DNA from 2 places in the Kitasatospora sp. NPDC056731 genome. Region 2 is predicted to be linked to the other one. Evidence: riboswitches for the same ligand, from Rfam matches in the RefSeq annotation. Region 2 holds a riboswitch; the other holds the start of a gene.

The links. Region 2 has a riboswitch for glycine ahead of gcvP (aminomethyl-transferring glycine dehydrogenase). Riboswitches for the same ligand answer to the same signal wherever they lie in the genome.
Region 1: it holds a riboswitch for glycine, as region 2 does, so the genes downstream of both, gcvT (glycine cleavage system aminomethyltransferase GcvT) here and gcvP (aminomethyl-transferring glycine dehydrogenase) in region 2, are expected to answer to the same signal.

Annotation. Positions count from the first base shown of each region.
Region 1 is NZ_JBFBNR010000014.1:171,183-175,671, reverse strand. It holds gene AB0R04_RS17490 (ABC transporter permease) at 1-110, opposite strand, end outside; gene AB0R04_RS17485 (enhanced serine sensitivity protein SseB C-terminal domain-containing protein) at 553-1,476, opposite strand; gene AB0R04_RS17480 (enhanced serine sensitivity protein SseB C-terminal domain-containing protein) at 1,594-2,436, opposite strand; glycine riboswitch at 2,623-2,728, shown strand; gene gcvT (glycine cleavage system aminomethyltransferase GcvT) at 2,960-4,081, shown strand; gene gcvH (glycine cleavage system protein GcvH) at 4,296-4,489, shown strand, end outside.
Region 2 is NZ_JBFBNR010000062.1:13,588-18,076, forward strand. It holds gene AB0R04_RS35610 (DUF2382 domain-containing protein) at 113-604, opposite strand; partial or broken gene AB0R04_RS35615 (PRC-barrel domain-containing protein) at 995-1,309, opposite strand; glycine riboswitch at 1,533-1,636, shown strand; gene gcvP (aminomethyl-transferring glycine dehydrogenase) at 1,873-4,489, shown strand, end outside.

The DNA.
Region 1 (4,489 bases), on a different contig from region 2:
AAGCGGGTCCAGGCGATCTGGCCGAGGGAGCGGCCCTCGATCTTCTTGGCCGGGCTCGCGGGGGCGGGTGCCTCCGGTTCGTTCCCGGTGGTTGCGATGGGTGCGGTCATGGTCAGTTGGTCCCCTCGCCGACGGTGGCCGGCCCACGGGCGCCGGTCACCGGTTCGGCGGTACGGCTGCGGACGTGCGGAGGTGCTTGGAACGGGTGTTCGCGGCAGTACGTCGTGCACGGGTACTGCCCCAACGCGGGATGGGCTTCGCGTGGTTCTGGCGGTCGGCGTGCGCGTTCACCTTCGTGGGGTTCCCAGTACGCGCGGTGCGTTGCGCAGAACTCTCTGCCATCCGAACTCGCTTGCGCCAGCCCTGACAACCGACAGATGCCCAACTGTGATCTGTGCGCATGCACCTCCTACGCCTTCGGCATATCCCTCTTCACACGGCTGTATCAGGCATGTCAAGGTGATCGACGGTACCGGCCGGAAGTTCGTCCGGAAAGCACCGAAGCCGACCTGATGCAAGATCAAGTCGGCTTCTGGAAAAAGGTTTTGGTTGTCAGCGCCCCGGGTATCCGGGCCACGGCTGCTGCGGCTGCCCGGTCCAGCCCTGCGGGGGCTGCTGCGTGCCGTAGCCGTAACCCGGCCCCTGCTGCGCGGGGTACGGCGGAGGCGGCACCGGCGGGTACGGGCCGGTCGGCGGGCGGCCCGCCTCCCGGTCGAAGAACGGGCGCGCGTGCGCCCGCATCCACAGCGCCACCGGGTCGTACTCGTCCGCCATCGCCACCGTGGACACCGCCAGCCCCTCCGGAGCCACCGCGATCGCCCGCTGCATCAGCGCCCGCACCGCCTCCACCGCCGGCGGCGAACTCTCGTACAGCTCCAGTCCGATCGCCAGGTACGGCTCCCCCACGGCCGGCTGCACCCAGGCCCGGCGCAGCGCCCGCACCGCGCGCACCTCACCGGCCTGCCGCTCCAGCAGCGCGAAGAACGGCTGGGCGTTCAGCTGCGGCTCGCTCAGCTTCAACGGCCCGGCCGGCAGCCGCTCCAGGCCCGCGGCGATCCGCCGCAGGTCCGCCCAGGGCACCCCGACCCCGCCGCCGGGCGCGTGCGGGTTGAGCCACAGCCCCCAGCGGGTCCGGTACAGCGAAGCGGCGATCTCCCGCCCGGAGATGACCTCGTGGGCCCGCGCCCAGCCGGACGACGCCAGCTGCTCGGACGAGGTGACGGCCGGCGCGTAGCCGTGGCCGCTGATCTCCATGTTCCCGTACTGGGCGTCCGCGCTGCCCGGCGTGCCGTGCCACAGCAGCATCCAGACCTGGCCGTCGGCCAGTGCGTGCAGCAGTTGCTCGTACGCCTCGTAGCGCTCCGGCGCGACCTCGCGCAGGGTGCGCTCCAGCGCGCCCGGATCCGCTCCGGGGCGCCCGGCGGGCGCCTGGCCCCAGGGCCCCGGTGCACCGCCCGCTACCGCTCCCGCACTCATGCGCCCACCTCGCCGCGCCTCTTTCCTCAAGCCTGCCGGCCCGTCGGCCGTCTGCACGCACCCTATGGCGCGGCACCGGCCACCGCCACGGCGACGTGCCTCCGATACGAACCCCGCTCAACCCCGCGCGTAGAAAGGGAGTACCCGGGTGAGCAGCCACTCGACCACCGGGTCATCGGCGAGATCGAGCAGTACGAGGTGGACGCCCCCCGGCAGCGGCGCGGTTCCCAGCGCACGGCCGAGCGCCTCGTTCACCGCGCCCGGGTCGGCCGGGGCCGCCTGGTCCAGCTGGACGCCCACGAACATCACGGTCGGCTCGCCCTCGATGCTGGCGAGCGCCCGCCGCGCGGACAACACTCCGGGCAGCGCGGACAGTTCGGCCCGGCAGGCGGCCAGGAAGTGCTCCGGATCCTCCCCCGGCACCGGCTCACGCAGCGCCACCCGGCCACCCGTCGGCGCCTCCGGCCCCTGGCCCTGACTCTGGCTCTGCTCCTGGTTCCGGCCCTGCTCCTGGTCGGCCAGGCGCTCCTCGCGCGGGCCGCGCCGCAGCTCCGCCACACCCTGCGGCGGCACCGGGATGCCCACCGCCGCCTCCGGGTTGACCGCGATGCCCACGCCCAGCGGCAGCCCGCGGGCGAACTCCCAGACCGGCGCCACCGCGAAGGCCATCCCCGGCGCCTGCCGCAGGAACACCTCCTGCGAGGAGAACACCGGCACGTACGGCTCGCCGGCCAGCTCGATGGTCGGCAGGTCCAGCGCGGGCCCCTGCGGGTCGCCGCCGGCCGGCAGCGGGATCCACACCTGGCTGCGGGCCAGCACCTCGACCACCCGCGGCGTCGCACCCGGGTCGCCCAGCGCGGCGGTCAGCACCTGCTCCAGCTCGTTGGCCGGCCACCCGCCGCCCGGCGGCGCCGACTCCGGCCCGCCCCACCCCTGCTGCTGCTCCACCGGGTACCCCATGCGCGCCTGATCCGCCCTCTGCCGGTCGGCCGCCCTCTGCTGCGCCGACGCGCAGCAGTCTAGGGCTGTGCCCGAGGTGGCGGGGTGTGACCGGGTCCCCTCTCCCGTCGTCGGCGCGGACGTGCCATGATGTGCGCGTTCGACGGCGCGGCGCGCCGGCGGACCGACAACTCCATACCGGCCGCTCGAACCCGCGCGGGAGAGCCCGGAGTGCCCCGTCAGGCGGCACAGCCGGCGCCGAAGGAGCAACTCCTCCCCGGAATCTCTCAGGCCCCCCTACCGCACGGGTTAGGCACATCTGGAAAGTGGCGCACGGCCCTGTCGCGCGCCCACCCACGGTGCAAGCCACCATGCTGTCCTGGATGCTGGAAACAGCTGCGGGCAGGTGGGCGGTGAAGCTCTCAGGTTCGACGACAGATGGGGAGACCCACGCCGCCGCATGCCCGCGCGCAGGGTCGGCCCCCCAGCGGGTCCGGTTCCGGCGCGTGCACCCATGAGTGCCCAGACCGAGGAGTTCCAGGCCATGTCGTCCCTCCGCCTCACCGCGCTCGACGCGCTGCACCGCGCCCTCGGCGCGACCATGACCGACTTCGCCGGCTGGGACATGCCGCTGCGCTACGGCAGCGAGCGCGAGGAACACCTCGCCGTCCGCACCCGGGCCGGGCTGTTCGACCTCTCCCACATGGGCGAGATCACCGTCACCGGCCCGCAGGCCGGCGAGATGCTGGACCACGCGCTGGTCGGCTTCGTCTCCGCGCTGGGCGTGCTGCGCGCCCGCTACACCATGATCTGCGCCGAGGACGGCGGCATCCTGGACGACCTGATCGTCTACCGCCTGCGCGAGGACGCCTTCCTGGTCGTCGCCAACGCCTCCAACGCCCAGCTGGTGCTGGACGAGCTGATCGCCCGCGCCAAGGGCTTCGACGCCGTCGTCACGGACGACCGCGACACCTACGCGCTGATCGCCGTCCAGGGCCCGGAGGCCACCGCGATCCTGGCCGGGACCACCGACGCCGACCTGCCCGGCCTGAAGTACTACGCGATCCTCCCGGCCCAGGTCGCCGGCCGCGACGTGCTGCTCGCCCGGACCGGCTACACCGGCGAGGACGGCTTCGAGATCTTCTGCAACCCGGGCGACGCCGAGGGGGTCTGGCAGGCGCTGACCGCCGCCGGCGAGGGCCGCGGCCTGGTCCCGTGCGGCCTGTCCTGCCGCGACACGCTGCGTCTGGAGGCCGGCATGCCGCTGTACGGGCACGAGCTCTCCACCGACCTGACCCCGTTCGACGCGGGCCTGGGCCGGGTCGTGCGCTTCGACAAGACCACCAACGAGGGCACCTTCGTCGGCCGCAAGGCGCTGGAGAGGGCCGCCGCCGCGGCCGAGGCCAACCCGCCGCGGGTGCTGGTCGGCCTGGTCTCCGAGGGCAAGCGCGTCCCGCGCGCCGAGTACACCGTGGTCTCCGCCGACGGCGCCCCGATCGGCCGGATCACCTCGGGCGCCCCGTCGCCGACCCTGGGCCGACCGATCGCGATCGCCTACGTGGACGCGGCCCACGCCGCCCCCGGCACCGCCGTCGCGGTGGACGTGCGCGGCAAGCACGAGCCGGTCGAGGTCGTGGCGCTGCCGTTCTACAAGCGCGCCCGCTGAGGCCGCGGGGCCTCCGCTCGCCGAGGCCCCGCCCTCCCCGTAGACCCGGGCCTGTCACCACGCCCGACCCAGGCTTGAGCCACGCCTGATCCCGGTCCGACCCAGGTCCGACCCAGGTCTGATCCCATGCCTGAACCACGCCTGATCCGCGTCGAAGCCGTCCGTGCGGCGGCCCGCTTCGTCGTACCCGCTTCCCATCCTGGAGAATGACGCCATGAGCAACCCCCAGCACCTGCAGTACACCAAGGAGCACGAGTGGCTGACCGCCATCGAGGGCGGTGTCTCCACGGTCGGCATCACCGCCCACGCGGCCGACGCGCTCGGTGACATCGTCTACGTGCAGCTGCCCGAGGTCGGCGCCGACGTGACCGCGGGCGAGTCCTGTGGCGAGCTGGAGTCGACCAAGTC
Region 2 (4,489 bases):
ATATCCAGTGGTGACGCTTTGGCAAAATCGAAGGATTCCGGCCGGGCGGCGACCGGGACGGGGCATGCCGAGGGCCCCGGACCGAGAGGTCCGGGGCCCTGGGGGCGAGGGGTCAGGCGAACGGGCGCAGCACGGCCGGGCGGGGGGTCTCGGCCACCGGGGTGGCTGCCGGGGTCGCCGGGGCGGCGGCGGTGTTGTCGTGGACCTCGACGTGCTCGCGGCGCAGCTCGTCCCGGATCACCTCCTCGGCGGTGTAGCGCTCCACCACCAGGCGGACCCGCTCGATCGGGGTGAGGTACTTGCGGACCACCGGGCGCTCCTCGCGCAGGGTGACCTCCTCCACCGCCTCGGCGATCTCCTTCTCGGTGAGCGAGGCGCGCTCGGCCTCGCTCACCGGCATCCGCTCCACCCGGACGCGCTCGCGGACCACCGGGACGCGGCGCTCGACCTGCTCGCTGGTCACGTACTTGCGCAGCTTCGCGGTGCCCACGATGTGCCAGTCCGTGGTGATGTCCAGGCGCTCCTCGCGGCAGGTGATCTCCACCGGGCCGTTGGGGGACGAGGTGGCCGGGCCGGTCGAGCGCTCCGAGACCGGCGCGGCCATGACCGAGTTCGTGGTCGCGGTGGTCGTCACGACCGGGGCGGGCTGCGGCTTGGGCTCGGTCGTCGTGGGGGTCGCTGCGGGCGCGGGGGTGTTGAGGGTCCGCACGTTGACCTCCGTCGCGGTGCCGGTGGGGTCGGCAGGGGTGGTGGTCGGGACGGGGCCGAGGGAGTGGAAGGTGATGGGCTTCACGGGCTCGGCCGCCGAGGTGGTGCCGAAGTCGAGGTCGGGCCGCGTCGGTCGGTCACCCTCGCGGCCGATGGGCCGGTCACCCTCGCGGCCGATGGGCCGGTCGCTGCCCCGGTCGGCTGGGCGGTCGCCGTCCCGGCCGATCAGCCGGTCACCCTCGCGGCCGATGGGCCGGTCGGCGTCCCGGCCGACCGGCCGGCCGTTCGCCGGGGTGTCCAGGCCGTAGTAGCGGTAGAGCTGGAGCTCCTGGGCGGGCGACAGGTGCTGGCCGACGCCGAAGTCCGGCGACTCCTTCACCAGCGACTTGTCGTACGGCACCCGGAGCTCGTCGCCGGAGAACTCGCTGGTGGTGAGCGGGACGAAGGCGTCCCGGCCGAAGATGCCGGTCCGGACGGCTGCCCACTCCGGCTGGCCGGTGGCGTCGTCCAGGTAGACCTCGTCGACCGTGCCGATCTTGTCTCCGTTGCGGTCGACCGCCTTGTGGCCGATGAGGTCCCGGGGATCGATGTCGGTTTGCACTCTTTCCTCCAGTGCGCTGCGCCTGCGGAACTCCCGCAGGACCGTGGCCGGAGCACCCGTTCCGCCTGCCACTTCACACCAAAGGCCATGAATCGGACGGGCGCGACCGGGGTGCGCCGGACGGGCTTCGGGCTGGACCGTCCGGGGGACGCGCGTAGACCCGGAGTGACCCGACGCGGCCGTGATCAGGGGGCCTGCCGCTGGTACCCTGGGCGGCGACCGCCGAGCCCGCTCGGGAGAGTCCCCGGCCACGGAAAGCGCTGGTCGGGGCGCCGAAGGAGCAACTCCTCCCCGGAATCTCTCAGGCATCCGTACCGTGTGGGGTAGGTCACTCTGGAAAGCAGGGCAGGACCGTCGGCAGGGAGCCGACGGCCACCACCCTCACCGACGGTGCAAGCCGGCGGCGTGCCACAGCGCGCCGTGCGGGTGAAGCTCTCAGGTCCCGATGACAGAGGGGGAGGCCTGTCGGGTTCGCCCGCCCGGGTCGAATCGCTGTCCGCAGCGGCTCCGGCCGGTCGGCGTGCGCACCCCCGCCGGTCCGTGACCAGGAGGCCTCGACCACCATGAACGCCCAGCCGAACGCGGGACGCCCCACCGGCGCCTCGACCCTCACCGAGCTTGAGCTGGCCAGCCCCTTCGAGAACCGCCACATCGGCCCCGACGACGCCGCGCAGCAGAAGATGCTGGCGTCCATCGGCTACGGCTCGCTGGACGAACTCGCCGCCACCGCCGTTCCCGAGGCGATCCGCTCCATCACCGGCCTGGACCTGCCCGGCGGCCGCAGCGAGGCGCAGGTGCTCGCCGAACTGCGCGAGCTGGCGAGCCGCAACCAGGTGCTCCAGCCGATGATCGGCCTGGGCTACTACGGCACGTTCACCCCGCCGGTGATCCTGCGCAACGTCATGGAGAACCCGGCCTGGTACACCGCCTACACGCCGTACCAGCCGGAGATCTCCCAGGGTCGCCTGGAGGCGCTGCTCAACTTCCAGACCCTGGTCTCCGACCTGACCGGCCTGCCGACCTCCGGCTCCTCGCTGCTCGACGAGGGCACCGCGGCCGCCGAGGCGATGGCGCTCGCCCGCCGCGTCACCAAGGTCAAGGGCGGCGTCTTCCTGGTCGACGCCGAGACCCTGCCGCAGACCACCGCGGTGATCAACACCCGCGCGGTGCCGACCGGTGTCGAGGTCGTCGTCGCCGACCTGTCGGAGGGCATCCCGGCCGAGATCGCCGAGCGCGGCGTCTTCGGCGTGCTGCTCCAGTACCCGGGCGCCACCGGTGTGGTCCGCGACCTCGCCCCGGTCATCGAGCAGGCGCACGGCCTCGGCGCGATCGTCGCGGTCGCCGCCGACCTGCTGGCGCTGACCCTGCTCGCCTCGCCGGGCTCGCTCGGCGCCGACATCGCCTGCGGCACCTCGCAGCGCTTCGGCGTGCCGATGGGCTTCGGCGGCCCGCACGCCGGCTACCTGTCGGTGCGCGCCGAGTACGCCCGCTCGCTGCCCGGCCGCCTGGTCGGCGTCTCGGTCGACGCCGACGGCAACCGCGCCTACCGCCTGGCGCTGCAGACCCGCGAGCAGCACATCCGCCGTGAGAAGGCCACCAGCAACATCTGCACCGCCCAGGTGCTGCTCGCCGTCATGGCCTCGATGTACGCCGTCTACCATGGCCCGGACGGCCTGGCCGACATCGCCCGCCGCACCCACCGCTACGCCGCCGCCCTCGCCGAGGGCCTGCGGGCCGGCGGCGTCGAGCTGCTGCACGGCGAGTTCTTCGACACCGTCACCGCCGTCGTCCCGGGCCGTGCCGCCGAGATCGCGGCCGCCGCCCGCGCCAACGGCGTCAACGTCCACCAGGACGGCGCGGACCGGATCTCGGTCTCCACCGACGAGACCACCACCCGCGAGCACCTGGCCGCCGTCTGGGCCGCGTTCGGCGTCCCCGCGGTCGAGGTCGCCGAGGGCGCCGACGCGCTGCCGGCCGCGCTGCTGCGCCAGGACGAGTACCTGACCCACCCGGTCTTCCACAGCCACCGCTCGGAGACCGCCATGCTGCGCTACCTGCGCCGCCTGTCGGACCGGGACTACGCGCTGGACCGCGGCATGATCCCGCTGGGCTCCTGCACCATGAAGCTCAACGCGACCACCGAGATGGAGGCCGTCACCTGGCCGGAGTTCGGCCAGCTGCACCCCTTCGCGCCGATCGAGCAGGCCCAGGGCTTCCTCAGCCTGATCCGCGAGCTGGAGCGCCAGCTGGTCGAGGTGACCGGCTACGACGCCGTCTCGATCCAGCCGAACGCGGGCTCGCAGGGCGAGCTGGCCGGCCTGCTGGCCGTCCGCGCCTACCACCACGCCAACGGCGACACCCAGCGCGACGTCTGCCTGATCCCGTCCTCCGCGCACGGCACCAACGCGGCCTCCGCGGTGATGGCCGGCATGCGCGTGGTCGTGGTGAAGACCCTGGTCGACGGCGACGTGGACGTCGAGGACCTGAAGGCCAAGATCGAGCAGCACCGGGACAGCCTCTCCGTGCTGATGGTCACCTACCCGTCCACCCACGGCGTGTACGAGACCCAGATCACCGACATCTGCGCCCTGGTGCACGAGGCCGGCGGCCAGGTGTACGTGGACGGTGCCAACCTGAACGCCCTGGTCGGCCTCGCCAAGCCGGGCAAGTTCGGCGCGGACGTCTCGCACCTGAACCTGCACAAGACCTTCTGCATCCCGCACGGCGGCGGCGGCCCGGGCGTCGGCCCGGTCGCGGTGCGCGCCCACCTGGCGCCGTACCTGCCGAACCACCCGCTGCAGCCGGAGGCCGGCCCGGCCACCGGGGTCGGCCCGATCTCGGCGGCGCCGTGGGGCTCGGCGGCCATCCTGCCGATCTCCTGGGCGTACGTCCGGCTGATGGGCGGCGAGGGCCTCAAGCGCGCGACCCAGGTCGCGGTGCTGAACGCCAACTACATCGCCAAGCGGCTGGCACCGCACTTCCCGGTGCTCTACACCGGCCCCGGCGGGCTGGTCGCGCACGAGTGCATCATCGACCTGCGCCCGCTGACCAAGGAGACGGGCGTGACGGTGGACGACATCGCCAAGCGCCTGATCGACTACGGCTTCCACGCGCCGACGATGTCCTTCCCGGTGGCCGGCACGCTGATGATCGAGCCGACCGAGTCCGAGGACCTGCACG